DNA from 2 places in the Paraglaciecola sp. L1A13 genome. Region 2 is predicted to be linked to the other one. Evidence: predicted binding sites of a transcription regulator. Region 2 holds the regulator's gene; the other holds the start of a gene.
The links. Region 2 encodes sigma-54, which starts transcription at its own class of promoters, with help from an activator protein. Its sites were predicted from a motif close to GTTGGCACGNNNNTNGNNT; they were not measured.

Region 1 (15,252 bases), 2.5 Mb from region 2:
AAACCTTGGTACCGTCTTATTCACTGCAACGTCAGCCTATTTCAGATGGCGCTTCGTTTATCCGCCCAGCTACTTTACGTGGTATGCCAACGGATAAAACTTTAGTGTTAGTTAACTCAAAACGCCGCCACCGTTCAGCCTTGGTGCAAATCGGTGGTTCAGGTACCCAAGGACCAGATATCGCGACTATTCCGGCTTCTGCTCTTAAAGGTGTGGAAGTATTAAGAGATGGTGCGGCTGCCCAATATGGTTCAGATGCTATCGCAGGGGTTATTAACTTCGTCTTAAAAGATAATGATGAAGGGGGTTCTTTCTCTGTTGAAGGTGGTCAGTATTATGAAGGCGATGGTGATCAAGTAACCATTACCGGTAACATTGGTTTTGCTCTAGGCGAAAAAGGTTTCTTTAGCTTGTCAGGTGAATACGCCGATTCAGATTCAACTAATCGTGGTGAGCAATACTGTGAAGACTGGTTTTGTGCTGACGCGAGCGACCCTAGGGGCGCTGCTAATCCATACTTAAGCGATCCTGACTTTGTTGCCGGTTTGGCGAATGCAAATTTAGGTGGCGAGAACGTGGTTCAGCCTTGGGGTCAGCCAAATACCTCTGCTACCCGAGTATTTTTTAACTCTGGTTATGAATTTAACGATGATATGAAGTTCTACGCTTTCGGTAACTATTCAGAAAGTGAAGGTGATGCATCATTCTATTATCGTTATCCAGGTAACGGTACCATTGAAGATTTACGCCAAGAAGATGGTTCGATCTATAGCCCGTTAGAGAAATTCCCTGGTGGCTTTACGCCGCGCTTCTTTGGCGATATTACTGACTTCTCATTTGTTGGTGGCTTGGAAGGTGAGTTCGCTAATGGAATGACCTATGATTTCAGCGGCCGTTTTGGCTCTAACGAAATCAAATATACCTTGAAAAACACCATCAACCCATCGATGGGCGCTGATTCACCTACGACATTCAAACCAGGTAATTTGATCAACGAAGAAACGCAATTTTCAGCAGATTTCACTAAATACCTTGATTTCGGCATGTATTCAGATGTGTTGTTTGCATTTGGCGCAACCTATATGGATGAGAGCTACGAATTAGAAGGTGGCGATGAAGACTCTTATTCTGCAGGACCCTATTCTCTGCCAGATCCTTGGGGATTTTGTGATGATAATGGCGGTGCTACCGCCGCAGGTCTAGCCGTTATTGGCAATGGTTCAACATTAAATTGTGCTGATAGTGATGATGCTGTTTATACAGCAGTGGGTGTTGGCTCCAATGGCTTCCCTGGTTATTCCCCTGAATATTCTGGGAAATACGATCGTGATATGTACGGTATCTATGGTGATGTCAGCAGTGATGTAAGTGAATCTTTGTACTTACAAGCAGCTATGCGTTATGAAGATTATTCAGATTTTGGTTCGGAGCTAGTGGCAAAACTTGCCTTTAAGTACAGTCTGAATGACGACTTCAATATGCGCGGCTCAGTGGGTACGGGTTTCAGAGCACCGACACCAGGTCAGCAAGGTACCACTAACGTTTCTACTCGTTTACCTGATGGTTTGCCGGTTGCTACAGGCTTGTTCCCGGCATTAAGCGCTGTGGGTCAAGCATTAGGTGCAGAAGCACTTAAACCTGAAAAATCACTTAACTATAGCTTGGGCGTAACAGGCAGTATTGATGATTTGAACGTGACGCTAGATTTCTATCGTATCGAACTTGAAGATCGTTTCTATGCGGTATCTACTTTAGATGTTTCGACGGATGAAACAGATGCTGATGCATATGCTAACTATCTTAAATTAGAAGCGGCTGGCGTAGCCGGTGCCAACACTATCGGTGGCGTTAACTACTTCCAAAATGCGTTTGATACCGTCACTAACGGTATGGATTTTGTGGTGACTTACACCATGGGTGATACGGTACTTAGCACCTCTATCAACTATAACAAAACTGAAATTGATTCTGATGCATCAGACTTCTTGAACGCTGAAGATCAATATGATTTAGAAAATGCGATACCAGAATGGCGTGGCGTGGCATCGGCTAAACATAGCTTTGATGCATTGACCTTGTTGGTACGTGCTAATGTATATGGTTCATATACTAATGCTATCGCGTCTGATGCTTCCACTAAACAAGACTACGATCCAACTGTATTCTTTGATTTAGAAGCTAGCTACAAAATCTCTGACAATGTCACTATTGCAGCGGGCGCACGTAACATCTTTGATGAATACCCTGACAAAGATAATGGCGATGAGTGTTGTGGTGCAGTTTACTGGTCAAGCAACATTGTTGATTGGCAAGGCGGTTACTACTACATGCGTTTGAATACTGTTTTCTAACCTTAGGTAACTCAGTAACAAACATGAAAAAGCGGCTCACGAGCCGCTTTTTTTATTTTAATTTCTAACCTAAACCAACCGTTGTCTTGATCATTAGCACTTTAGTTATTACTTTTGGGGGGCTCGTAGCGGCGAATTTGTACCACCATACCAAACAAGGGGTGGTCAAAATAATGTAGCTGTTTAGATATCACCCGGCGAAGCTGATCAAAGTGGTAGCTTTGTAAAAAATTATCCGTTTTAACGTCGGTTTCGCCTGGTAGGGATAACGTTATTGGTGCCCTGAAATCCAAATTGCTGTCGATGTGCAAATAAGGCGTGCGACCAACATTTTGTAGGTAAACACTCACGTCACCCTCTAGCTGCCATAGTGGGCGTTCGGCTACTTGGGTAAAGTCTTGCGGATCGATGCTGGTTGCATTGAGATCAGGTAAAGATTCCCTTAAATCGACGATTTTAGCTGGCTCTGGTGAGCGCAAAGCGGCATTTATTTGGGTAAATAATGCGTCATTCGATAGGCCTACTGGCGCTACTTGTTGCGCTAGTTCGTCGGCTAGAAAACGGCTGTCTTGGTTTTCGATATTTACTTTTTCAATTTTTCGTTGGCCATCTTGAGCAAATTCAGTGGCGTAATTTTTACCTGCGATCAACTTGAACGGTTGCGCTTTATCATGACCGAATACCACAGGCTGACGCCAAGTAACATGTAGTATCGGTGTCAGGTCTTTTTGCCAGCGAATATGTTCTTCAAGTTTAACCAGTTGTTGCTCACTTTTGGGCAGTAGATAGGCGCTTTGACGATTGGGCCATTCCACACCATCAATATTTAGTGGAACGTTCGCAGGCTGAGGTTCAGGTATTAGGTGATCGTATGGCCCAGCCAACAACACTCTGTCCTGAGAAAAGCTACAAGGGAGTGTTGCAGGTAGTTGCCAATTGACCCATTTAGGCGGGGTCATCATGTATTGATAACTCACCACGTCTGTATCTTGCGAGCCGTTTGGTTCTTCATCGCCTGAATTATCACCTTCGACTTGTGCGAAGCTATCACGAGCATTAGCGGCTGAATTAATATTCAAAACGCCTTCTGTCAACGGATTTAATTGAGTTTCAAGATGTGAGAAATCAGCTACTGCAAAAATATCATTTACCAAGGCTAACGGTTTTTGCCCCTCAGGCTCTGGACTATCAGAACTATTTGCCACTGACATGTTGCAAATAGGCAAGCCGGCACTAACGTAAGTCAAGTTCGGCGATATATAGTCACTGAGCAGATCCAAGGCAGTCTGCGAGGCAAACTTAGGTTTTTGATGATCGAAGCTCTCGGCAATGGATTGCGTTGATATATTGCGTTTGAAAACGATAACCTCCACATCAAACCACCAGTCATTGGCATGAGCACGTGTGGCTAGGGCACAACTTAGCGCTAAAAGTGTGATAGCGAGTGTTGGTTTACCCAATTTTTTTGTGGGTATTGATGTTGAACGATGACTAAAAATTTTTGGCATTAAGCGGCTCGTAGTTGCTGGCTAAATTCATTTAACATATCCAGGATAAGTTGCAGTCTATCGCTGGCTGATTCGGTTGGCACATTAAACTTCAATTTATTTGCACCTTCCAAACGATAAATGCGCGGCTGAGACTGGATAAGCTTAATGATAAACCTTGGATCTATTTGGGTTTTGTCTGAAAACTCGATTGCGCCACCTGCATTATTGGCTTCAATTTTACTGATACCTATTTGCTTGGCCACGAGCTTCATCAAGCTTATTTGCACGAGGTTTTTGGCTGCATCAGGCAGTAAGCCAAAGCGATCGATGAGTTCGATTTGTAACTCGTTGATCTGTCTTTCGTTTTTGCAGCTCGCGAGCTTTTTATATAAAGATAAACGTGTATTCACATCATTAATATAATCGTCTGGGAATAACGCAGGTAGGCGCAGTTCAATCTCAGTTTGATTGGCCAATGCTGCATCAAGAGATGGTTCTTTACCCTCTTTTAATGCTTCAACCGCTTGTTCGAGCATCTCCATATACAACGTAAAACCGATGGTAGTAATTTGCCCAGTTTGGTCGTCACCGAGTAGCTCTCCCGCACCACGAATTTCTAGGTCGTGGGTGGCTAATGCAAAACCAGCACCTAAATCTTCAAGTGAAGAGATCGCATCAAGTCGTTTAATCGCATCTTTGCTCATGCGTTTTGGATGGGGCGTTAGCAAGTAAGCATAAGCCTGATGATGAGAGCGTCCAACACGACCACGTAACTGGTGTAGTTGGGCCAAGCCTAGGTGATCAGCTCGGTCCATAATAATGGTATTGGCTGAAGGCACATCAATACCGGTTTCAATAATCGTGGTACAAACCAGTACGTTATGTCGCTGATGGTAAAAATCACCCATGACTTTTTCTAATTCGCGTTCGCGCATTTGACCGTGACCAATGGCCACTCGGGCTTCCGGTATAATCTCGGCTATTTCTTCGGCGGTACGCTCAATGCTTTCGACTTCATTATGCAGGAAGTATACTTGACCACCCCGCAAGATTTCTCGCATGATCGCCTCGCGAATCAGCTCTTTACTGCGCTGCTGAACAAAGGTTTTAATGGCTAAACGTTTGGCTGGTGGCGTGGCAATAATCGATAGATCACGCATACCGGATAACGCCATATTTAGCGTTCGTGGTATGGGCGTTGCGGTTAAGGTTAGAATGTCCACGTCTGAACGTAGGGCTTTAAATTTTTCTTTCTGACGTACGCCAAATCTGTGCTCTTCGTCGATAACAACCAAGCCTAAGTCGGCAAATTTAATATCGTTTTGTAGTAGCTTATGCGTGCCGATCACGATATCGACTTTGCCATCTGTTAAGCCTGCCATGACATCTTTTTGGTCTTTGGCATTAGCGAAACGAGACATCACCTCTATTTTGAAAGGCCAGTCTGCAAAGCGGTCTTTAAAGTTTTCATAGTGTTGCTGGGCGAGTAGGGTAGTGGGCACCAAAATCGCTACTTGTTTACCTTGATTAGCGGCGATAAAAGCGGCTCGCATAGCGACTTCGGTCTTACCAAAACCTACATCACCACAGACTAATCGGTCCATGGCGTTGCTGCTACCCATATCTTGAATAACCGCATTAATAGCTTGTTGCTGATCTAAGGTTTCTTCAAACGGGAAACTATCACTGAAGGCTTGATATTCGTCCCAGGCTATTTTGTACGAATAGCCTGGTTTGGCGGCGCGTCTGGCGTAAACATCGAGCAGTTGAGCGGCCACATCTCGGACGCGCTCGGCTGCCTTACGTTTGGCTTTACTCCAAGTTTCGGTACCCAGATTATGTAACGGGGCTTTTTCTAGATCGCCGCCACTGTAGCGACTAATTAAATGCAGTGCTGATACGGGCACATATAGTTTGGCCTGTTTGGCGTATTCAATAGACAAGTATTCTGTGGTGATACCGCCTGCGTCTAATGTTTGCAGGCCAAGGTAACGTCCCACGCCGTGATCTAAATGCACCACAGGCTGGCCAATGGCAAGCTCTGCTAAATTACGGATAACCGCGTTTTCGTCTGTTGCTTGGCGTTTATCTCGTAAACGACGCTGGCTTATTTTGTGCCCAAGTAACTCGGTTTCTGTGATAAACGCCAGCTCATGATTGTCTTCAAACAACACGAAACTGTGCTCAGCTAAACCAATGGTGATGCCTATCTGCTCTTTACTCTTGTTAAAGGCGTCTAGGTGTTCAAAAGCTTTGGGCTTAATGCCCGCCTTGGACAATAAATCCAGTAGGCTTTCACGGCGACCTTGAGATTCAGCGCTAAACAAGACTTTGCTATCGCTTTTAAGCCAGTCTGCTACTCGCTGCTTGAGCGTTGCCCAAGGCACTTTGTTCTGGGATTTAATCGCGATATCGCCGATGGTGCGAGTCTCGAAATTGGTCACGCCAGCTTTTTGTTCCTTGGCGTTGTGATCTATGGTGATACGCGGCCATTTTTTAAACGCGCCAAACAGTTCTTCGTTGCGTAAAAATAAGTCTGCAGGCGACATTAATGGGCGGCTTAAGTTATAGCGTAATTGATCGTAGCGCTCGTTAACGTCCTTCCAGAAAAATTCACAGGCGGAGGCCAAATCACCATGCATCATCAGCAATGTATCCGGATGCAGGTAATCAAATAAAGTGGCTGTGTGAGCGAAAAATAGCGGTAAGTAATATTCGATGCCGCCGGGCATCATGCCTTTACCCACTTGATAATAAAGCGAATCTTTGGCGTTGTTCGGGTCGAATTTTTCTAAATACTGTTGGCGAAATAGTGCGATACCGTCTTTATCAGTGGGAAATTCCCGTGCGGGTAACAATTTTATTTCATCAATTTTGTCGCCAGAACGTTGGCTGTCGGGATCAAAGTAGCGAATGCTGTCAATGTCGTTATCAAACAAATCGATTCGAAACGGTTGCTGACTACCCATGGGAAATAAATCAATAATACTACCACGTATCGAAAACTCACTATGACCCATAACCTGATTAACATGCTGGTATCCAGCGCGCTCTAGACTCAAACGAAAAGCATCGAGGTCTAAGGTTTGATTCACTTTTAAAATCAGCAAATATTTGCTTAAGTAATCTACCGGTGCCATGCGCAGCATTAAGGTATTCACCGGCACTATAAATACGCTGTTTTGGGCTTGTGTTAGCCGGTACAGGGTTTCAAGGCGCTGTGAGATAATATCCTGATGGGGAGAAAAATTATCATAGGGCAGGGTTTCCCAATCGGGAAAAAGCTGCACTTGCACTTTTTTTCCGAGTAAGAAAAAGCTCAATTCTTTTTCTAATTTCATTGCGCTGGGGGTATCAGCGGTGACCAACAGAATTGGCCCTTTGGTTTTGCCTGCTGCATTGGCAATCGACATGGCTAAGCTACTGCCATGAAGGTTGCCCCACTGGATTGCATCTCCTTGGCCTTTGGCCAAGGTCGGATTAAAAATACTTGTTGTCATGTAGGTCAGTCGTTCTTTTGGTGCTTGGCGCGTTTGCGAAGCTGCGCCGTTTGAAGATGTAAACTGGCACGTACGAGAAGATCTTGGTCCTCTTCACGAATACAGTTATAAATGAGTGAAACGTGGTGTTTTTCACCCACTTGTTCACATTTGATGACTTCGCCATAGCAAAAAATTGCCGACGCTTCTTCTTTTAGAAATAGCTTAAGTTCAATATTCTGCTCGACACTGTAGGGCTCATCACACATCACGACTATGCCCCCCCCGCCAAATCTATAAGACTCGTAAGCAAGGCTGGGGTCATCTTGCTGCTGCAGTACTAATGACATCAATAAGTCTATTTTACGGGATTGTGCATTCAAAAAATTTGCCAGTTCAGCGGCATGTTCACCCATATTACGCAACGGCCGCAGTGCCTGTGCATCAATAGCGGAGGCTTCGCTAGCCACGCGAAAGGCATAGGGCATATGTTCACTTAGGTCTTCTGCTTCGGGCAGCACAAAATTTGGCTCAAGCGCTTTGAAATTAACGCGAATAGCGTGCTCTATAGTAAAGAACTCATTGAACTGCTGCTGTTTTTCTTCAAGGCTTAAGCCGTGCATGTATTCTCCGCTATTTATCCTGCCACTTAGGGCCTTTACCTAATCAATTACTCGGCAACTCGCTGACCAGCTTAACCCAAGGGAAATATAAGATAAATTCCAAAGATTCTTTGCGTTAAGTGCGTTGGTTTAACATTGTAACCTTGTTTGCACTATGACCAGAGCGTATTATTCAAAAAACGTTTTACTTTACCATGAGTTAAGCGATTATTTATTATCGCGTTTGTCGTGCATCGTTATTGTTAACGCTGAATTATCCCTAACCCTTGGCTAAGAGTCTATTGCAAGCATGTTTCACTCTGTTTCCGCATTTATCGGTTTGCGTTATGCAAAATCTTCTAAAGGTAACCATTTTATTGCGTTTATCAACGCTTTTTCAGCTATCGGTATTGCGCTTGGCTTAATGTCTTTGATTGTTGTTTTGTCGGTAATGAACGGTTTTGAAGGTGACTTAAAAGACCGTATTTTAGGTATTGCGCCCCATGTTGTGGTCGATACGAGAGGTGCTAACAATGAGATCATTTCATCGCTTGGGCAGTTGCCTGGCGTTGCGGCTACCAGTGACTTTATTGAAACCGAAGGGGTCATTCAATCGCCTCGTAGTTTAGAAGGCGTGATGATCCAAGGCGTAGAGCCTGAGGTGACCGGACAGCATTCTATTATTGCCAACAATATGTTGGTAGGGCAGATCAGCGATTTAACCCCTGGCAGCTACGGCATTGTTGTTGGGCGAGCACTGGCAACACGAATTGGTTTGCGAGTAGGCGAGCAAACGCGAATTATTTCAGCCCAAGGTAGTGTGTTTGGGCCATTTGGTCAGATGCCCAGCCAGCGTTTATTCACTGTTGTTGGGGTGTTTGATGTGGGTTCTGAACTTGACGCCAAAGTGATCCTGATGAACATCAAAGACAGTGCCAAACTTATGCGTAATAAAGTCAGCCGTATCGCCCAAACTCGCTTGTTCTTACAGGATCCATTCGAGTATAAAACGGTGGTAGAAAAGGTCTCGGAACTAGGTCTGGCGAGTGATGATTGGCGCACACGACAAGGCCCGCTATTTGATGCGGTTAAAATGGAAAAGAACATGATGGCGTTAATGCTGCTGCTGATTATTGCCGTGGCGGCATTTAATATCGTATCGGCATTGGTCATGGTCGTGACCGAGAAAAAAGGCGATATCGCGATATTGCTAACCCAAGGGTTATCTCGGGGGCGCATTATGAAGGTGTTTTTATTTAATGGTTTATATAACGGTATTAAAGGGACGTTTTTTGGGGTCTTAGGGGGCTTGATTCTGGTCAGCCAACTTAACAATATACTCAGCATACTAAATGTGCCGATTATGGCTGCCACAGGCGGCGAGGGCTTACCTATTATTATGCATTGGCATCAAATCGTTATGCTCATCGTGTTTTCGTTATTATTGTGTTTTGTTGCCAGTATTTATCCTGCATATCGGGCATTAAAAGTCGACCCTGCTAGCGCGTTGAAATACGAATAAGCCAGTGTGCATGGTGTTGAGTTCGTCATAAATATGCAATATTGCCCATCTCTTATTGCATAATTTCAGTGTATAATAGGCGATGTTTTCATATTCGCACGCTGGCTTGTAGTGTTAAGCAATCAGTGGCAGTTCACGCTTTAAAGGGTTTTTCGATGGAAAAAACATTTATCACCGCTCAGCAGTTATTAGAAGATTCATTCCGCTTAGCATCAAAAGTATACGAAGACGGTTTTCGTCCCCAGTTCATTATTGGTATTTGGCGCGGTGGCGCGCCCATTGGTATCGCAGTGCAAGAGTATTTCGATTTCAAAAAAGTAGAGACAGACCACATCGCTGTGCGTACCTCTTCTTATTACGGTATTGATCAACAATCAAAAACTATTAAGGTTCATGGTTTACATTACTTGATTGAAAATGCCAATGCAGAAGATGACTTGCTAATCGTAGATGATGTCTTTGACTCTGGTCGCAGTGTTGATGCATTGATCACTCAGATCAAGAAGCTATCTCGCGCAAATATGCCTAAAAACGTGCGTATCGCGTGTCCTTATTACAAGCCAAAAAATAATAAAACGGACATTGTTCCTGATTACTTTGTGCATGAAAGTGAAGAGTGGTTGGTGTTCCCTCATGAGATTTCAGGTTTGACACCAGATGAAATTATTAATGGCAAAACTGATTTGGCCAACGTACGAGATATTTTGGTGTAAAGCATATCAAGCCAGCACATAGATTTTATATAAGGAGCATTAATGCTCCTTTTTTTGTGCCTGAATAAGCGAATGGTAAAACGCCTATATCGCATTCATTGTCCGCCAAGGGTTTAGCTAATCAAAGCGTTATCTAGACAGGCACATTAGGCATTATTATATAGCTTTATATTTGATGGCTTAAAAGCTAAATAATTTAACTGTATTGTTTGTTTTCCAGCGTTTTTTGGCCGCGATTTGCTCATGACGTTTTTCAGACTCGAACATCCAGTGCTTATTTGCCGCAACAAGATTTTTACTTGAGTCTTGTGCCCATTCTGCGCGAGCTTCTTGGGAAACGAACATATATAACTTGCCTTCTTGCAGCGTGTAAATAGCGGGATTGGCTATCACGTCTTTTTCCATCACCAGAGATTGCGCACACAGGCCACCAAACTCAGGCAAATACTGAGCAGGGTTATTAGCAAATTTTTGTTGATTCTCTTCACTCGTAAAGAGATAGCGTTCGCCATGATAAACCGCTTGAAAGGCATCATTACCCTTTTGAGCGCCGCTTAAATTGAAATACGTTGTTGCGTCATATCCTCCTAATGCTAGCGTGGCCTGTTTTTCAAGTGAGGCTCTGTCTATTGATTCGGCTGACGCCACATTCATCGCTAGAACATATAACGTCAGGAAGATACCGGCGAGTTTGAGTAATTTATTGCTGAACATCTTGTAGAGTCCTTTACAGCTGAATTGTTATTTTGTACTGGTAGAGACAAGGCGAGTAGCAATAATATTGCAAAGATTAGTCAAAATATTCCATACATGAAAAGCAAACCTTTGGGAAAAGGCGTTAACTTATGGGCTTTGTAATAGGTTTATATCTAAAATAAGGTTTATAGTAAAAGGCCATGATTCTGGCTATATTGTGCGTAATTCGATATGAAAATTCATTCCTGTAAGCAAGATCATAGTCAGGCATTTGCTGACGCTCGCCAATGGTTATTAGACTTCCCTGAGACGGCTGAAGATTTTCCGTTTGGGCCTGATGTGGCGGTGTTTAAAGTTAAAGGCAAAATGTATGCGACGCTAGCTATAGCGATAATCGGCAAAAAGAGCAAGCAGGCCCAAAGCGTTAAGTCTCCAGTAATTGCTAACGACGCTGGCCCAGTGCACGAATGCAGGATGAACCTCAAATGCGATCCACAAGAAGCCATTATGCTGCGTGATGTATTTAATGCGGTCATGCCTGGCTATCATATGAACAAGCAACATTGGAATACAGTTAAATTGGATGGCAGCCTACCGCAAGGTGAGCTTAAGCGCATGATCGATAACTCATACATGTTGGTGGTCAATAAGTTGCTGAAAAAAGACCAAGTGTCGATTTTGCTCCATTTATAGATTTTTCGCGATCACTTTTCCTGATGGGAGGGGGCGTGAAAGCCTACTTAATAGCCAACGTAACAAGGCTGGGTGCCGCCAGACGCCTTGCCTTTTTCTCATACTTGGGCAAAACATATCTCAAACACTCGCGAGTGTTAGCCAACAATCCCCGCAGTGGCACGTTGATTGCTGTTCAACTTGTGAAGTACTTCTGTACACAGCATAGTGTTCAGATAATTTTCCCAATATAGGAGATATGTATGAATCAAGATCAAGCTGAAGGAAATTGGAAACAGTTGAAAGGTAAAGCCCAGCAGAAATGGGGTGATTTAACTGACGATGATGTAGATAAAATGAAAGGCAGCCGCACAGAATTAATTGGAAAAATTCAAGAGAAATACGGCAAGTCCAAGGAAGAAGCGGAGCGCGAGGTAGACGACTTCTTCAATAGCAAATAACGTTTACTGCCAAAAGCCTTTTTAAAAGCGCGTGACGAAGATAGCCCACAATAACGGGAAGTGTCTTCAACACGCGCTTTCTTGTTTATGCTCACCTACGACATCATCCTAAATATCTCACCAAAAAGTCAGTTTGATGGCGCTGCACCATACATTGTGCCCCGTGAAAATTTTACACTAAGGTAATAAATATATTCAGAGCTAAGATGCTCCTCTCAATGTGATGATAGTTAGACTTACGCTTCTAGGCCACGTAATACTTGGTTTTTAAACTTTTCAGCTCCGTTGGCATAATTGAAGCATTACCTAGAGTCCATAAATCATGATAAGGAATGTGTATGTTACGTTGGGCTGTTATTTTTCTCGTTATAGCACTGGTTGCAGCAGTGTTAGGTTTTGGCGGTATTGCAGGTTCTGCAGCCGGCATTGCAAAGATTATTTTCTTCGTATTTCTCATACTACTGGTTATTTCAGTGGTCATGGGCCGAAGGAAAGTCTAGCTAATTTATTGTTGAATAGGCTGCCGGTGTGCAGCCTTTTTTTTTGTTCGTTTGCTCATTCAACCTTCTATTCTCCCAGCCGGTATCTATCGAGAGTAGTCGCGACCCCTTTTATTTTGCCTGTGCTTCGGTCATAAAAATCGACATTTGAGCCGGTAAATACCTCTGCTGGCGGATTTAAATTAATGTTAAGAGTCATTGAGGAGGCATCTGTGTGCGGGCGAATCGAATTATCTGTGTTTGGCTGGTAATTAATTGAAAAGCCAAACGCCTGAGAATCGTAGCCTATTATTTCTGGAAACAGCATACGAGCAATCGGTCGCATATACTGATCATCAGTTGACGGTACAAAGTTTGAAAGCTGGGTGCTGCCAGATGTCCTTCTGAACGGCGATCGAGCATGGCACTCCGGCGATCCAGCACTATTTTATAGGGCGGGCGTAGAGGGATCTGTACATTCCATACATTTTCAAGTTAACCACTCAAGTCTGCAACACGCATGGGATCGAAAAATTGAAACTGGAAAACGTCATGCGCGACTTCTTGCAAAAAATCCCTTACTGCTAATTCTGATGTAGGGTCTTGCCACGACTGCTTCATAATTCTTGATTAGTGGTCCAAAATTTCTGTACAGACGACGCACGGTAAAGCATGGTTTCTCGAGAAGGTAACGTTCTGGCGCTCGCGCCTTGTAAGGTATTACGTGACAACATTTAAATTAACTTCAAATAGATTGCTAGGTGATCGTTCGTACCTTGGCGAGGACGTTAATTTATTACACCTGATATGCTAAATAAATGAGGTTGTTAGGGCAAACAGAATTTAGAATTTGTATATAATTGATTGATCAAAATAGGTGGAATTGTATGGGAGGGGTAGGAGTGCTGATAACGCTCGGACAGGGTTTGATTGGTCGTATTAAAAGAGAGAGGACGTGCATTAATTTGCATAGCGGTTTGATTCAAAAGCGGTAACAGCATTTATGCGGCATCAATAATAACGATAACGCTATTATTGATGCCATCGCAGTTTCTCGTAGTTATCGTCTTGGGCGCTCTGGTAGAGCCGACTTTAATGCCGCTTCGCTAACGTTTAACTTATCGGCCACAATCGCCAAATCTGCTTCTGGGCCGCCAGCATCTTGCATGGCTTGCATTAATTGCTGTTGTGAAACGCCCAGTTTTTCTGCTGCTTGTTCAAAACCCGGAGGAGCCATATTACCCGGGTGTTGGCTGCCGCCTCTTGGTGGTTCGTTACGCGTGATTTTAGTCCCTGCTGGTGGGTGAGCGCCTATACCTGCTTGCGCAGTGGTCGAAAAGTTATTCTTTGCTACCACACCTTTGAGGCATTTGGGCAAGTTAGGAAACTCATTGCTTGAATGGTAGTGATAAGCACTGATATCACTATTACTGATGACACCAGTGTGGCCGTTACATTCATCTAAGTCTGTAGGTATCACGTTATTTGCATCAACGCTGCCGTAAATGGGCACGCCGTCAAAGGCATAGCCAAACAGCGCTGCTGGGTCTTGGGCCAGGTTAGTACAGCTGGCGTTCACGTGTGCATGGGCGTACACGGTATCGATATCGCTTGAAGTCCCGTGATAATGATACCAGCCGCCTGGGTCAACGTGACCAGCGCAAGTATCAAGGGCTGGTAAGTGACCAGTTTGCTTCACACTGGGGGCATCAGAAAATATTGGCACACCAGCGAGCGCAATGCCCACTTTTGATACTACGCCTAAACGCGAGGTTTTAAGCGCCATAACTGGAGTGGTGGGGATAAGCAGGGTGATCTTAACGTCTTGATCTTCTGATACCTGAATGCAGGCATGATCCACTGTAGGTTTTGACGTGGCGTTATCAACAATATGAACTGTGCCGTCTTCATCGTAAAAGGTATAGCCTTGTTCATTTAACATGGTCAGAAAGGCTTTATCTAATCGGTATAGACCTGCCTTTGTGCCATCCCAATCCCATATGCCACCTTTATCGTCTAACGTTTTGGGGCAAAATGGGCCTATCTCTAAATTATCAGGTAGATACTTCACTACCAGTTTTGCACACTGGGCGTCATCGCCATTTTCTAAGGTACAGTCAACAATTTCGGGTTGTTTGGCCAACGCATTTACGCTAAATAAGTTTATATCCACTTGCGACGCATTGGCGATTTGTGCTGAATGTGGTACTTCGGTGCTGGTGGTTTCACTGTCACAGGCGGATAACCATAAGGGTGCGCTCAGTGCGACGAATGCCATTTTGCCTGCTCCAGCAAATATGTTTTTGCCAAAGCGTGTGAACGCTATATTCCTAGGATTTAATAATTGACGGCTTGTCATACATTACCTTGTGATAAAACGAGTTGGTTTGGCCTCAAAGAGACGAATTGGGGCACCTACGGTTACGCTAGCGTAAACATAAGTTCGGTTATTGATTAGAGTTTGCGATAAGGGATTATAACGTAATTTTGGTGCGCTACTTAGTCATCAAGTGTGCAGAATTAGCGCAGATATGTTTCGCTTTTTGCTTACCCTTTATTATTACTATTTTCTTGTATGCTGGCTAGTTCACATACTAATCGCAACTGGGCGAGAAACGATTGATTGGGAATATTGCCCATGTTTATGCGCAAGCAATCCTTGTATAGCGTTGTGGTTGAAAACAGATTACCCGCTTTGACATAGACATTTTGTTGGGCAAGTGATGCGGCTAATTTTTGAGTATTCACCTTTGGCAGTGTCAGCCATAAAACCAGCCCACCGCTTGG
Region 2 (15,252 bases):
AACACTGCATCTAAGGTGTCAGGGGCGGCGTTTTCGCAACGAATTTTGCCACCAGTTACGGCCGCAGCAATTAAAAATGTGCCTGTTTCAATACGATCGGGTAATACCGTATAACGGCAACCTTGCAAACGCTCTACGCCTTCAATGCGTATTTTGTCGCTGCCAGCATCTTTTACTTTAGCGCCCATGGCATTTAAGCAATTGGCCAAATCAACAATTTCAGGCTCTCTGGCGGCGTTCTCTAAGACGGTTTCACCGTGGGCCAAACATGCCGCCATCATTAGGTTTTCCGTGGCACCCACGCTTACCACATCCATAAATATGTTAGCACCCTTTAAGCGTCCATCCACTTTGGCGCGAATATAACCCGCTTCTACGTCGATTTGTGCTCCCATCTTCTCTAAGCCTTGCAAATGAAGGTTCACTGGCCGTGCTCCTATGGCGCAGCCACCAGGTAAGGAAACGTTTGCTTCGCCATATTTGGCTAGTAGTGGCCCCAATACTAAGATCGAAGCTCGCATGGTTTTAACTAAGTCATAAGATGCGTTGAAGTTATTAATTGAACTTGGATCGATTTCTACTGAATGGCCAGAAACACGTTTAGCATCAGCGCCTAATTCAGCCAGTAGGGCTAAGCTGGTATTGATATCTCTGAGTTCTGGTACGTTATCAAAATAGCAAGTGGAGTCGGCTAAGATACTTGACATTAAAATAGGTAATGCCGCGTTTTTCGCGCCGGAGATACGTACTGAGCCCTGTAGAGGCTTTGACGCTTTTATGAGTAGTTTGTCCATGGAATTGCTCTTATGAATTGTACACAGTGATAGATTGTAAAACAGGTGGAAAGCTGTGCTGAAATGCCAATTTACTGAGGCATATTAAGAAGACGTTCACGCTTCCATTGCTTTTCAGAAAAGGTTTTAATTGATATGGCATGCATGGTGCCCTGAGCAATAATGTCACTTAGCGGAGCGTATACAAATTGCTGTTTTTTTACTCGGCTCATTTCTTCAAATTGGTCGCTAACCGCAATAATCTGAAAGTGTGACCCGTCACCGCTAACATGAGCTTCTGCTAAGCCAAGTTTTTCAATTAATAACTGTTCGATTTCAGAGTTCTGCATTGGTTTCCCCAAGATTAAAATTAAACAGTTATTGTAACGGTAAAAAGGCCTCAACGTCGCTAATTTTAGCCAAATTTAGTAGGGTTTTTGGAGGATTAGCTATATGGAATTGAATATCCTGAGCCTTAGTATCGCGTATAAGGTTGATTAACCATGCAAGACCTGCGGTATCAATGTGCTCAATATTCGTTAAATCTAATACAAGTGGTTGATTGATCGACTTAGCACTCGTTAGTTGTTGCACACTGTTCGGCCAAAAATTAGGGATCGTTTCACGGTTAAGCTTTCCCCTAAGTGCAAAGCACTCAGGGGAATCTTTGAGATTTTCGACAGTGATTTGTGAAGTACTGGACTCACTCACTAATTTCTTCCTTTTTGGCTTGTTCCAGAGTAATTGGTTGAGCAATTTTCTCTTTCATAATATCGATGACTTTTTGAATGCCATCCTGGCGTAAAATTGATTCATATTCGCTCTGCTTGCTAGATAGCAAGCTAATACCTTCAGCGACCATATCGTAAGCTTTCCATTCATTCGTTTTGGTATTCTTACGTAATTTAAACGAAATCTTGATATCAGGACGACCAGGTTCTCTGACGACAGCACGAACGGTTGCCGTTTTATCTTCTGGGGTATCTTGCATCGGCTGGAATATTACGTCCTGGCCATTATAATAGGTCAAGGCTAAAGCGTAAGTCGTGATCAGGTACTCACGAAAGACTTGGATAAATTCAGGAATTTTCTCTTTTGGAACTGTTCTAAAATGCTTACCTAAGACCTTTAACGCTGCAAAGTTATAATCAATGTAAGGTAGAAGATCCTGTTCAATGATAGTGCGTAGTATTTCAGGGTCTTTCTGAATTTCAGCATGTTCGTCTTTGATTCTGGCGAACGTTTTAGTAGCCACATCTTCCAGTAGTTTATAAGGGTTAACTTCTTCGGCCGAGGCAACGCTGCTGAAAATTAAAATGACTGCGACGCTAAATATTCGTGTTAATTGCTTCATGGGGTATTTTAAGTCCAAAGTTTATAAATTTTAATCGTTCTTACTAAATAAGAACTGACCAATTAGGTCTTCTAGAACCAATGCTGATTTGGTATCTGATATGTAATCGCCTTCAGCAAGATCGGCGATACCGTCGATACTAAAACCGGGTTGAAAACCGACATACTGTTCACCGAGTAAGCCCGAGGTTAAAATCGACACTGAGCTTGTTTCTGGGAATTTAGTATATTTCTGGGAGATTTTTAGGGCGACAACAGGTGTATAGCCATCGGGGTCTAGGTTAATACTGTCGACGCGTCCGATTGTAACACCGCCCACTTTTACTGCCGAGCGAGCCTTAAGGCCGCCGATGTTGTCAAATTTTGCATATAAGGTATAAGAGTCCATGCTACCAGACATGCCCTGATTAACTACCTTAAGAGCTAATAGCAATCCGGCTGCTATTGTCAGTACCACAAACAAGCCAACCATAATTTCCACTTTCCGTGACGACATTACTTTTATACTCCTACTATATACCAAACATTAATGCGGTTAGGATAAAGTCTAGTCCTAACACTGCTAAAGATGAAAATACCACGGTTTCAGTGGTGGCTTTGCTTATCCCTTCTGATGTAGGGATAGAATCATATCCTTTAAATATTGCTATCCAGGTAATAACAAATGCAAATACGATAGTCTTGATAATGCCGTTAACTATGTCTTTATCCCAGTCGACACTAGACTGCATAATGGACCAATAGCTTCCTGCATCTACGCCTAACCAATCTACGCCGACAACATGCCCACCCAATATGCCTACTGCGCTAAATATTAGCGCTAACATTGGCATCGATATAATACCTGCCCATAAGCGAGGGGCAACAATTCGACGCAGCGGATCTACTGCCATCATTTCTAAACTACTTAACTGCTCAGTGGCTTTCATTAAGCCTATTTCTGCTGTCAGTGCAGAGCCAGCACGCCCAGCAAACAATAGAGCGGTAACAACAGGGCCTAATTCACGCAACAGTGAAAGTGCCACCATGGGTCCTAAGCTACCTTCCGCACCGTAATCGACTAAAATGGTATAGCCTTGTAGCGCCATAACCATACCGATGAACAATCCTGATACAATTATGATTAACAGTGACTGAACACCGACCACATATATCTGTTTTATGGTCAAAGGCGTATTTTTTATCAGTTGAGGTTTCGCGATAATCGCACCAACTAGCATTAAAAACGCACGCCCAAATGAACGAATTGTATCGATTGTATTATGCCCAATATCCGCCAACCACTGCATTTACTTCACTCCAAAAAAGGCGTTTTCAAGCTTGTCTGCCGGATAATGAAACGGCACTGGCCCATCTGCTTCACCGTTTAGAAATTGCTGCACAAGAGGGGAATCGCTTTGTTTAATTTGTTCAGGTGTACCACTGCCTATTACTTTCTTTTCAGCTAAAATATAAATGTAATCTGCAATCGTAAGTACTTCAGCAACATCATGCGTTACCACGATACTGGTCAGTTGAAGCGCGTCATTTAACGCTTTTATCAACTTTACCAATACACCCATTGAAATAGGATCTTGTCCACCAAAGGGTTCATCGTACATGATAAGTTCAGGGTCAAGAGCAATCGCTCTTGCTAGCGCTGCACGTCGCGCCATACCGCCAGACAACTCAGCCGGCATCAAGTGAGCTGCTCCCCGTAACCCGACAGCTTGTAATTTCAACAATACTATTGTTTTAATCACCGATTCGGACAACTTAGTATGTTCCCGTAATGGAAACGCAATATTGTCGTATACCGTCATGTCAGTAAACAATGCGCCGCTTTGAAATAGCATGCTCATTTGGCGTCTCACCGTAAATAGTCGGTTGCGACTCATGGCTTGTATCGACTCGCCCTTGAAGCGAATATCTCCGCTATCTGGTTTTAATTGACCGCCTATTAATCGCAACATAGTCGTTTTGCCTATGCCACTGGGCCCCATTATCGCCGTGGTTTTACCTTTCACTATGCGCATTGAGATATCATCATAGAGAACACGGCCACTGCGGGAGAACGTAAGGTTGTCTATTTCTAGCAAATTTTCCATTAAGACTGTTGTATTCCTGTTAGGTAAATCAAACACTTACTACGAAGGGCATATTAATTGCGAGCATTATACGTGTTTTCAAGAGCAAACCTCAAAGCCAAAAAGTAACAAGTTATATTCGTATTTTTCGAACATAGAAAGTAACAACGAATGACAGTATAAGGAATCATTATACTCAACCGTTACGTATAAGACCCGTATTGAATATTTATCGTTCAGTCTTATTTATAATTAGCGGGTTTATTTGTCACACAATGAATATGCAAAGGCAGTGCTTTTTGCGACAATTGGGTATTAGTTTAAAAGAAGTGAGTTTTCGTGATAGTTGAAGCGTTATTATTTTTGTTGTGGTTAGTAGTATTGAGTTGGGGTGCAGATAGATTCGTATACGGTTCGTCGGCACTCGCTCGAAATATGGGAATTTCTCCCATGGTCATCGGTTTAACAATAGTTGCGATGGGCTCTTCCGCTCCTGAAATTATGGTTTCGGCGACAGCTTCATTAAACGGCAATACAGACACCGCCATCGGCAACGCTATCGGTTCAAACATCACTAATATTGCCCTAGTTCTTGGCTTAACCGCGCTACTTAAACCTTTAACAGTCGCATCTACTACCCTGAAACGGGAAATGCCTGTTTTATTGGCCGTGTCGTTGTTGGCTACCTATTTTCTTGCTGATTTATATTTGTCGCTGAGTGAAGGCGTTGTGCTGTTCGTTTTATTCTTTTTCACCATCGGTGGACTCGCATGGATGTCTTTTAATATGGAGAAAGGCGACCCTCTGGAATCAGAAACAGATAATGAAGTGCCGTCCGACGTTCCCACTAAAAATGCGATTATTTGGTTGTTAGTTGGTTTGGTATTATTGCCATTAAGTGCTCATTTTATGGTTAATTCAGCCGTTGTGATTGCCCATCATTTCGGTTTAAGTGACTTGGTTATTGGTTTAACCATCATTGCAATTGGCACCAGTTTGCCTGAACTAGCGGCGAGTATTGCCGGAGTATTGAAGAACGAAGATGATTTAGCGCTGGGCAATATTATTGGTTCTAACATATTTAATATTTTGGCAGTAATGGCGATGCCAGGTTTAATATCACCCGGCCCCGTCGATCCCGACGCCGCGAGTCGAGATATTTACAGCATGTTAGGACTAACCTTTTTGTTAGTCATTTTTTGTTTTAATTTACGCGGTGCTGGGCGTATTAATCGCTTTGAAGCAATGATCTTTTTAGGCTGTTTTGTTGCTTATCAGTACTTCGTATTTAACCAAGGTTAATCCAGAATGAGTCAAGTAGATTACATTCAATCGGCCCTGCGCGTGCTTGAAATAGAAGGGCAGGCAATAGCACAACTTACTCAATACGTAGATGAGAATTTTGTCGCTGCATGTGAATTACTGAAAAATTGTAAAGGCAAAGTTGTGGTTTGTGGCATGGGAAAATCCGGTCATATCGGTCATAAGATTTCGGCAACGCTGGCCAGTACAGGCACCCCCGCCTTTTTCATGCACCCAGCAGAAGCCAATCATGGTGATTTAGGTATGTTGACTGAACAAGATGTTTTGTTGGCTATTTCTAACTCAGGTGAAACATCTGAACTGTTGGCGTTATTACCCGTGGTAAAACGTCGAGGTATTGAGATTATCGCTATGTCCAACAATCCGCTAAGCTCATTAGGCAGATATGCGGACGTCAACATATGTATCAAAGTTGAAAAAGAAGCCTGCTCTTTGGGGTTAGCCCCTACGGCGAGCACTACTGCTACACTCGTGATGGGAGATGCGCTAGCGGTAGCACTGCTCGATGCTAGAGGTTTCACGCCAGATGATTTTGCCTTGTCACATCCTGGCGGGTCTTTAGGACGTAAGCTTTTGCTCAAATTGGATGACATCATGTGTAAAGGAGATTTTTTACCCTTGGTCACAACAGACCAGACTATTAGCCAAGCGTTGCTCGAGATCTCTCGCAAGGGACTTGGTATGGCTGGTATTGTCGCTGAGGACGGACGACTGCTCGGTATCTTCACCGACGGTGATTTGCGCCGGGTGCTTGATGCGAGGGTTGATATTCATACCGTTCGTATTGAAAGCGTAATGACAGCAAACTGCATAACAGCTTCACAGAATACCCTCGCTGCTGAAGTATTGAATGTTATGCAAAAACGAAAAATTAGTTCGTTGTTTATTGTCGATGAACAAAATATGCCCGTTGGGGCGATAAATATGCAGACTCTATTGTCTGCAGGAGTGATTTAATGGGCGACATCAATACCCTATATGGAAACAAATCGTCGTCGTTGATGGACAAATTTTCGCGTATCAAGTTGCTGGCCTGCGATGTTGATGGTGTTTTTTCTGATGGTCGTATTTATATGGGCAACCAAGGCGAAGAACTTAAAGCGTTTCATACTCGCGATGGCTTTGGCGTGAAAGCATTACTGAATATCGGGGTTCATGTGGCTGTTATTACTGGTCGCGAATCTAAAATTGTCCATCAGCGAATGTCTGCTCTGGGTATCAAGCATATTATTCAAGGTTGTGAGCAAAAGTATGATGCTTTAGACGCTCTGCAAAAGCAGCTGAAAATCGGCAAAGAAGCAACCGTATCCATTGGGGATGATATGCCTGATATTGGCATGTTCAATCTGAGTCATATAGGTGTTGCTACTGCTGACGCCCACCCATTTGTGAAAAAACAGGCGTTATATGTTACACAGATTAATGGTGGTTTTGGTGCGGTTCGTGAAGTGTGTGATCTTATTTTACATGCCAAAGGTAAGCTACACAAAGTTACCGGAAGTAGTGTATGAATCGCCTCACACTCAGCATTGGCGGCTTGTTCCTGTTAGTCATTGCGACTAACTTACCTGACTGGTTAGCCGAAGAGGATATGATTCCACAAACCGAAACTGAGACCGCTTGGCAGCCTAATTATCAGGCTAGTGAGATGTTAAGCACGTTATTCGATAAAGATGGGCGTTTAAGTCATCAGGTGTTTGCGAGCAAAATGGAGCACTTTGAAATGCTTGGTTTCACGCTTTTTAAACAGCCGCAATACACCATATTTGTAGAATCACAGGCTTCTCCGTGGCAAGTGTCGGCTAAAGACGGTACCTTGTACGAAGATAACCGTATTCAATTAGAAAATAATGTTGAGATACGTAATCAGGACGAGCAAGGATTTGCTAGTACCATTCGTACTGACTTTATCGAAATAAATTTAATAGACAAAACCATGGAATCTGACCAACCCGTGCAAATATTCGGTCAGCACTATGTGATTAACAGCAACGGTCTTAAAGCCAATTTATCTACCCAACAATATGAGTTACTTGATCATGTGCAAACCATTTATCAACCTCGGCCTTAGCGTAGTTGCCATAGCAACATTGACGTTTTCCCCATTGAGCTTGGCCGGCAAAGAGGATTTTACACAAGCTATAAAAGTGGACTCGAAGTTTCAGTTTGGTGATGGAAAAACCAAAAAGTCTATTTTTCGTGAAGATGTGCATATCAATCAAGGCAGCTTGAATGTTTACGCAGATGAAGTGGAAGTCGATGCCAGCAAAGGCGAAGGAAACGAAGTGTTTATCGCGACTGGCAGCCCAGCCAAATACTCTCAGCAACAGGAACTCGGTGGTAGTATTGAAGCGTCGGCGAATAAGATAGAGTATCGTCGTGATTTACGCACCCTTACCCTAGAGGGAAATGCGCAATTAAAGCAAAATAATAGCAGTGTTAAAGGTGAGTCGATTACTTTTAATATGGAACTTGAGCAAATCGTTGCTCAAGGAGAAGGCGAAAATGAAGGTAATGGCCGAGTGATCACTATTTTTCAGCCTTCAAAAAAAGCGGCTTCTGACAACAAGAAAACGCCTCAAGAAAATAAGGCAAGCGACTTACCTGACCAACCTAAACAGGACGTAAATCCATAATGGCGACCTTAAGAGCCACTCACTTGGCTAAATCCTACAAGTCTCGGCAGGTTGTACGGGATGTAAGCCTTGAAGTTTCTACGGGCCAAATTGTGGGCTTGCTCGGTCCCAATGGCGCGGGTAAAACGACCACCTTCTACATGATAGTGGGACTTGTACCCCTAGACAAAGGCGAAATATGCATCGACCAGCAAGATCTTACCTTGCAACCAATGCATATGCGGGCACGTTTAGGGATTGGCTATTTGCCTCAAGAAGCTTCTATTTTTCGTAAGTTGACTGTGTATCAGAATTTAATGGCTATTTTGCAAACGCGCAAAGAGCTAACGACAGACCAAAGAGAGCAACAGGCAGATTCATTATTAGACGAATTCAATATTAATCATATTCGAAACAGCGCTGGTATGAGTTTGTCAGGCGGTGAACGCAGGCGCGTAGAAATAGCGCGTGCCCTTGCCGCTGACCCAGAATTTATTTTACTTGACGAGCCCTTTGCTGGTGTAGACCCTATTTCGGTTAATGATATCAAGAAAATTATTCAGCATTTACGTGATCGTGGCATTGGTGTTTTGATAACAGACCACAACGTAAGAGAGACACTCGATGTTTGTGAAAAGGCGTATATTGTCAGCCAAGGTGAATTGATTGCTTCCGGTACAGCCGAAGAAGTATTAAGTGATCAACGTGTAAGAGATGTATACCTAGGTGAACAATTCAGGCTATAGTTACTGTGAAACAGCCACTCTTTTTATCGAGATATTTATCAGGCGCTTGGTGAGACAAATACAGTCAAATTGAATCAACCACAGCATATAGATAGTTTGCAACGGACATAATAAAGAAGTAAATGAAACCCTCTTTACAATTAAAATTTAGTCAATCACTCACTATGACTCCGCAGTTGCAGCAGGCTATACGCTTGTTGCAGCTTTCTACGCTGGACTTACAGCTAGAAATTCAAGAAGCGTTGGATTCAAATCCGCTTTTGGAGATAGAAGAGCCTACTGACCAAGAATCTGGCGACAGTGCACTTAACGATAATTCGTTAGATCCTGCGTCTAAAGACAACAATGAGATCGTCGAAACTAGCAGCGATAATATTGATGCAAGTGAAGCCCTAGAAAAAAATGATATACCCGAAGATTTACCCATGGATACCACGTGGGATGAATACATCAGTGCGTCATCCGCTCCTGCATCAAGTATTTCGAGTGGGTCAGCAGGCGACGATGAGCAAATTTTTCAGGGGGAAACCACTGACAATATTCAAGATCACCTGCTATGGCAGATGCGCTTAACACATTTTAGCGATACTGATGTGGCGATAGCGACGGCCATTATTGACTCTATTGATGAGTCTGGTTATTTGACCATGAGTGTTGAAGACGTACTGACGAGTATGGATGATGAAGAGATAGAACTTGATGAAGTTGAATGCGTGCTAAAACGGATTCAGATGTTTGATCCTATCGGTTCAGGTTCTCGCACTCCGCAGGAGTGTTTATTGGTTCAGTTACGTCAGTTTGCGCCAGATACGCCTTGGTTAGAAGAAGCCAAAACACTGATCGGTGAGTATGCGGATTTACTGAGCAGTAAGGATTATCGGACGTTAATGCGTAAATCACGTTTAAAAGAAGATGATTTACGCGAAGTAATGCGCTTACTCAAGACATTAAACCCACGTCCAGGTAGCGCTTTGATAAAAGGCGAACCAGAATATGTAATACCTGATGTTTCGGTGAGCAAAAAGAATGGCCGCTGGACAGTCGAACTCAATCCCGACAGCTTGCCAAAGTTGAATGTAAATCAGCAGTATGCGGCCATGAGTCGTAAAGCAAAAAATACTAGTGACAGTCAATTTATTCGCTCACACATGCAAGAAGCCAAATGGTTTATTAAAAGTGTTGAGAGTCGCAACGATACGTTATTAAAAGTGTCAAACTGTATAGTGCAACAGCAAATGGGCTTTTTTGAACACGGTCCAGAAATGATGAAGCCTATGGTATTGAATGATGTAGCAGAAATGGTTGAGATGCATGAGTCGACTATTTCTCGTGTTACCACGCAAAAGTATATGCATACCCCTAGAGGTATTTTTGAGTTGAAGTATTTCTTCTCTAGCCATGTTGCTACCGAAACTGGCGGAGAATGTTCATCAACTGCAATACGTGCGTTGATTAAGAAATTGGTCGCGGCTGAAAAACCCAGTAAGCCGTTAAGCGACAGCAAGATTGCTCAATTGTTAGCTGATCAAGGCATTATGGTTGCTAGGCGAACGATAGCAAAATACCGGGAATCTCTTATGATACCCCCGTCGAACCAACGAAAAAGCCTATTGTAGGCTGATTAAAGAAGGAAGAGGCGTTATGCAAATTAATATTACTGGTCACCATGTGGATGTTACCGATTCACTTAAAGATTATGTTGATACTAAATTTACCAAGCTAGAGCGGCACTTCGATCAAATTAACAATGTTCACGTCATTCTCAATGTAGAAAAGCTGAACCAAAAAGCTGAAGCTACGATACATTTGAATGGAGCAGATGTTTTTGCAACCATGGAACACAGCGATATGTACGCCGCGATAGACGGGCTAATAGATAAGCTCGATCGCCAAGTCATTAAGCATAAAGAGAAAGTTAAGCGCCATTAACCCATCAGGTAAATAATGGAAATTTCAAGTATTCTTCACCCTGACTGCGTTTTATGCGCAGTTCAGGGTTCTAGCAAAAAACGCATCTTAGAGCTCATCAGTCAGGTGGCCTCTCAGCACCTTGTTGAGATAGACCAAGCCACTATTTTGGCCAGCTTAAGTAGTAGAGAAAAGGTGGGCTGTACAGGAATTGGTGGTGGTATTGCGTTGCCCCATGGCCGTATAAAAGGTCTTGAGTCTACCTTAGCTGTGCTGGTGACTTGTCAACCTCCGGTTCAATACGATGCTATCGATAATATGCCTGTGGACATATTTTTCGCGATATTGGTGCCTGAAGAGAAGGCCAACGAGCATTTACAAACCTTATCCGCGATCGCCAAAAAATTCAGTGATAAAGATGTCTTGAAGGAATTGCGTAGCGCGACTACTGACCAAGCACTATTTCAGGTACTCAGTTGATATGAAACTTATTATTATAAGCGGTCGCTCAGGCTCAGGTAAGTCCGTTGTATTAAGATCGTTGGAAGATTTGGGCTACTACTGTGTCGATAACATCCCAGTCAATTTGTTGCCTACGTTGACCCATACTGTAGTCGATGAGTATGACCAAGTGGCGGTCAGTATTGATGTGCGCAATCTCCCCAAAGATCCCAATGAATTGGTAGAGATACTTGATTATCTACCTTCGACGTGGGAAATGACCATTCTTTATTTAGATGCTAGCGATGATGTACTTATCAAACGCTTTAGCGAAACGCGTCGCCTACATCCGTTATCAAAACAGAACAAATCGTTAGCTGGTGCTATTCAAGCAGAAAGCCAATTACTGGCGCCTATTGCTGAGCGTGCTGACTTGTACATAGATACTGACCAACTATCGATTCATCAGCTTGCTGAATTAGTGCGCGAACGTATTTTAGGTAAAAAAAGTTCACGTTTAGTATTGGTGTTTGAAAGTTTTGGTTTTAAGCATGGTATTCCCAAAGATGCAGATTACGTATTTGATGCACGTTTTTTGCCGAATCCACATTGGGAACCAGATTTAAAACCGTTGACCGGTCTCGATTCGCCAGTAGAGATATTTCTTGGCTCGCAACCCATAGTGACTAAATTTATCTGGCAAATCCAAAATTTGATTTCAACTTGGTTGCCACATTTAGAGCGTAATAATCGCAGCTATGTCACTGTTGCGATAGGCTGCACCGGCGGTCAACATCGTTCGGTTTACGTGGTTGAAATGCTTGCCAAGACTTTTAGTGCTTCGCATCCTGATGTACAAATTCGCCATCGAGAACTCAATCGATGAGTGAGCGTTTAGAAAAGACTTTACTCATTGTAAATAAGCTCGGCTTGCATGCCAGAGCAGCGACAGAATTGGTTAAGCTGACCAATCAATTCGACGCTGAAGTGACCATAGTGCAGGACGATAAAAGTGCCTCTGCTAGCAGTGTACTGGGCTTGATGATGCTTGAGAGTTGTCAGGGCAAAGAAGTACTGGTTATTTCACAAGGCATAGATGCCCAACAAGCCATGGAAGCAGTAGAAAAGCTCATTGTGGGTAAGTTTAACGAAAGTGAATAGACTTCATTAGTGTATTTTTTTAAGCCTGAATAATATCCCTAACATTAATCGCTAATGTTTTAACAACCTAACAGGCTGCTCAACCCTCCTAGACGGGATTCCACTGTATATTCCTTACTGCCAGTCATTGCGGGGAATATATTTAAACCACTGCGACTTTCGACATTGTCTATCGTGACCTCTTTCATGCAATAGTTATCGGCACGCGCGCTGTTTTGTTCCATAACATAGGCAGATGCTCGCACGTATCCTGAGCTGGTGATCATAGCCACAACTTTAAAATAGCCAGATGGAACAACATGTGATTCATCTGCGCCTGGTAATACGGCAAAAAATCCTTCATATAAGAGGCCGGTAACAACGTAAACAGTGTTCCCGCTTCGTGCTAAGTTCCGTATTGCTGACTCTAACCTCACCCAAGGGCCTTGATTTAAATTGGAGCTTTGCGGGGTGATATTCGACAAATAGTTTGTCGTGCGCCAATCATTGGTATTGCTCACACTCGCAAGAGGTACCTGATGCCCGCGGTCCGTGCGGATAACAGCGTTGGCATCTTTGTAGTCAGCAGTTTCTAAAGTGAACTGGCTTAATATTTCGGGATCAGATCGCCAACTACGTGAACGACTCGGCCCATCAATCGTTTCTGGCGTGACTTGGTAAGCAGCCCAATCGGCAAATTTGGTGTCGTGATTGTTGCTTAATATATAAATTGGGCGTTCGATCACATCATTTTCAATGGGTGCACCAGTCGGGCAGTTAAATTGGCCGCACACGTTAGCGTATAAGGTATTTGTTACAAACACCAAAAGTATTAATACGTAGGACTTCATTTACAGCGCTCTTAGCGTTCTCTACAAATACATCAATAACAAAATGATACAGCAAAATATCCTTGGGACGGTGATATTAATATTAAATTATTTAGCAAATTTAAGGACTTATGAAAAAGGATAAGGACGTTGATGAATGGCTTCCTGTCAGATATCTACCAGTAACACCAATGCTTTTGTTGTTGGGCTTGTAGAAAATGTTCGGCTTCGCTCCCTTGAAGTAAGGCCATGGTCGCTATCATGCCGGATTGAATGCAAAAGTCTGTTGCGACTGTCACTGAGCGCGGGGCACCGGTTACAGGGTAACCTGTTTTGGGGTTTAGAATATGGCTATAGCGTATGTTGTTGTGAATAATAAAGCGTCGAGCGTCACCACTTGTGGCTAAGCCACCTGAGGCTATCTTTACCATAGCGTGAGTATCTTGGTCAGCGTTTTCTGTTTGCTGGCAGGGCACTACTTGTTGAGAGGCATTTATAAGCTGAGGGCTCTCAATACCGACTTGCCAATAAGCATGATGGCGTCTGGGCTGAGTGACTTGAATATCGCCGCCGAAATTAACCAATGTTGAAACAGTAGGCGCAAGTTCAGTACAAAGCTTGGCCGCAGCATCCACTGCGTATTCTTTGCCTATACCACCAAAATCTAATTCGAAACCAGAGGGTAAACGAATATGTTGTTCGGTAAATTCTATATGCTGCCAGCCGATGTGTTTTATTATATTAGCGACTTGTTCTGGCCTTGGAAACTGTCCTTTACCGGTAAAGTCCCATATTTTTCGCAGTGCGCCAGATGTTAAATCGAACATGCCATCGCTGAGCTCAAAGCAGGTTTGCGCGAATGCCAGTAACCTGTGGGTTTCTTGGTCTATTTGCACCCAACTGTTATTGCTGTGGTTTATTCGATCAACAAGATTACCGGCAATATAGCGACTGTATTTTTGTTCGATACGTTTAGTCTGTGCAACTACTTGCTGAAGAAGATGATTGGCGAATAACTGATCTTGGGTTTCAATTAACAGCTCACATGGACTAGCCATGCAAAAAAAGTGACCGTGAAAATAGTCACCTTTTGAGAATAACGTTGGGATTTGGCTCAAGACTGTCTCACCTTAGTTGGCAGTTCTATCATTGCTAAAGTAAGTAAACATATAGCAGACAGTATACCCTGAGCCAAATTCATTATGAAATACTAGCGCTAAAAGCTATAGCTTACCTGAGCGATGACAGCATCAATGCTCGGGTATAGATCTAAGCCCTGAAGTGCACCTGGCTCGTCGAAGCCTGCATTTTTAGGACTCTGTTGGTAGTACTCCAATCTGATGGCCCACTCTCGGCCATTGTCCATAGTTTGCCCATATTTAAGGCCTACGGTATATGCCGTCATTTCACCTAAACGATAATCAGCGCTGGCAACTGACGGCAACAACGACCCCTCAACTAAGAACGGTTGATAAAAATCTGCAGCACTTTGCTGGTAATAACGAAAGTGCGGTTGCAGGTAACTGTTGTCAGTTAGTTGCACTCTGAATCTCGAATCAAACGTGTGAGAATCAATATCCCAATCATCTGTGGCATAGCGATAAGATACATCCGCAATACCGTAATCAGAGGCATATTTGGTCTGCCAATAAAAACTTTGTTTAGTGCGCTTATCGGGGCGATTTTCGTGCAGAATGTCTTGGGTGATCCCTTCACTGTTAACCACACTTAATAACTTGTAGGGGTCGGTTAAATAACCGTCTGCAACTGAATAGCTGTAGTTAAACTGCATTAGCATGCGTCGGTTTATAACTTGGGTGACACCTAACAGTAAATCGACCGTATTTTTGTCTTTGCTATCAGTAGTACGGGTCGCATCGAAAGCGGTATCAAATAATGTTTCATCAGCAAACTGACCTGTATCAACCACCATGCTGGATAGGCCAACAGGTGCTTCTCCAACCGGATCAATACTGTCGTACTGGTAAGAGACGCCAGCGGATACAGTGGTATTTTTCTGATTAAAGTCACGCGCTAGTGAACCGTTCACACCTAAC

Region 1: a site for sigma-54 is predicted at 12,271-12,289, ahead of GQR89_RS07645 (DUF1328 domain-containing protein). Genes of this name have one in related genera too.

What each region holds. Positions count from the first base shown of each region.
Region 1 is NZ_CP047024.1:1,806,893-1,822,144, forward strand. It holds gene GQR89_RS07600 (TonB-dependent siderophore receptor) at 1-2,351, shown strand, start outside; gene GQR89_RS07605 (CsiV family protein) at 2,453-3,859, opposite strand; gene mfd (transcription-repair coupling factor) at 3,859-7,341, opposite strand; gene GQR89_RS07615 (PilZ domain-containing protein) at 7,347-7,943, opposite strand; gene GQR89_RS07620 (lipoprotein-releasing ABC transporter permease subunit) at 8,233-9,444, shown strand; gene GQR89_RS07625 (phosphoribosyltransferase) at 9,600-10,157, shown strand; gene GQR89_RS07630 (YHS domain-containing (seleno)protein) at 10,338-10,871, opposite strand; gene GQR89_RS07635 (MmcQ/YjbR family DNA-binding protein) at 11,085-11,546, shown strand; gene GQR89_RS07640 (CsbD family protein) at 11,789-11,986, shown strand; gene GQR89_RS07645 (DUF1328 domain-containing protein) at 12,325-12,486, shown strand; partial or broken gene GQR89_RS07650 (2OG-Fe(II) oxygenase) at 12,587-13,196, opposite strand; gene GQR89_RS07655 (YHYH protein) at 13,526-14,743, opposite strand; gene GQR89_RS07660 (aminotransferase class I/II-fold pyridoxal phosphate-dependent enzyme) at 15,013-15,252, opposite strand, start outside.
Region 2 is NZ_CP047024.1:4,282,811-4,298,062, reverse strand. It holds gene murA (UDP-N-acetylglucosamine 1-carboxyvinyltransferase) at 1-794, opposite strand, end outside; gene GQR89_RS18165 (BolA family protein) at 866-1,123, opposite strand; gene GQR89_RS18160 (lipid asymmetry maintenance protein MlaB) at 1,152-1,484, opposite strand; gene GQR89_RS18155 (phospholipid-binding protein MlaC) at 1,477-2,127, opposite strand; gene mlaD (outer membrane lipid asymmetry maintenance protein MlaD) at 2,158-2,622, opposite strand; gene mlaE (lipid asymmetry maintenance ABC transporter permease subunit MlaE) at 2,639-3,415, opposite strand; gene GQR89_RS18140 (ATP-binding cassette domain-containing protein) at 3,416-4,213, opposite strand; gene GQR89_RS18135 (calcium/sodium antiporter) at 4,532-5,494, shown strand; gene GQR89_RS18130 (KpsF/GutQ family sugar-phosphate isomerase) at 5,501-6,472, shown strand; gene kdsC (3-deoxy-manno-octulosonate-8-phosphatase KdsC) at 6,472-7,026, shown strand; gene lptC (LPS export ABC transporter periplasmic protein LptC) at 7,023-7,586, shown strand; gene lptA (lipopolysaccharide transport periplasmic protein LptA) at 7,627-8,151, shown strand; gene lptB (LPS export ABC transporter ATP-binding protein) at 8,151-8,876, shown strand; gene GQR89_RS18105 (RNA polymerase factor sigma-54) at 8,999-10,492, shown strand; gene hpf (ribosome hibernation promoting factor) at 10,518-10,805, shown strand; gene ptsN (PTS IIA-like nitrogen regulatory protein PtsN) at 10,821-11,264, shown strand; gene rapZ (RNase adapter RapZ) at 11,266-12,111, shown strand; gene GQR89_RS18085 (HPr family phosphocarrier protein) at 12,108-12,386, shown strand; gene GQR89_RS18080 (DNA/RNA non-specific endonuclease) at 12,446-13,216, opposite strand; gene GQR89_RS18075 (FAD:protein FMN transferase) at 13,372-14,253, opposite strand; gene GQR89_RS18070 (DUF3570 domain-containing protein) at 14,412-15,252, opposite strand, start outside.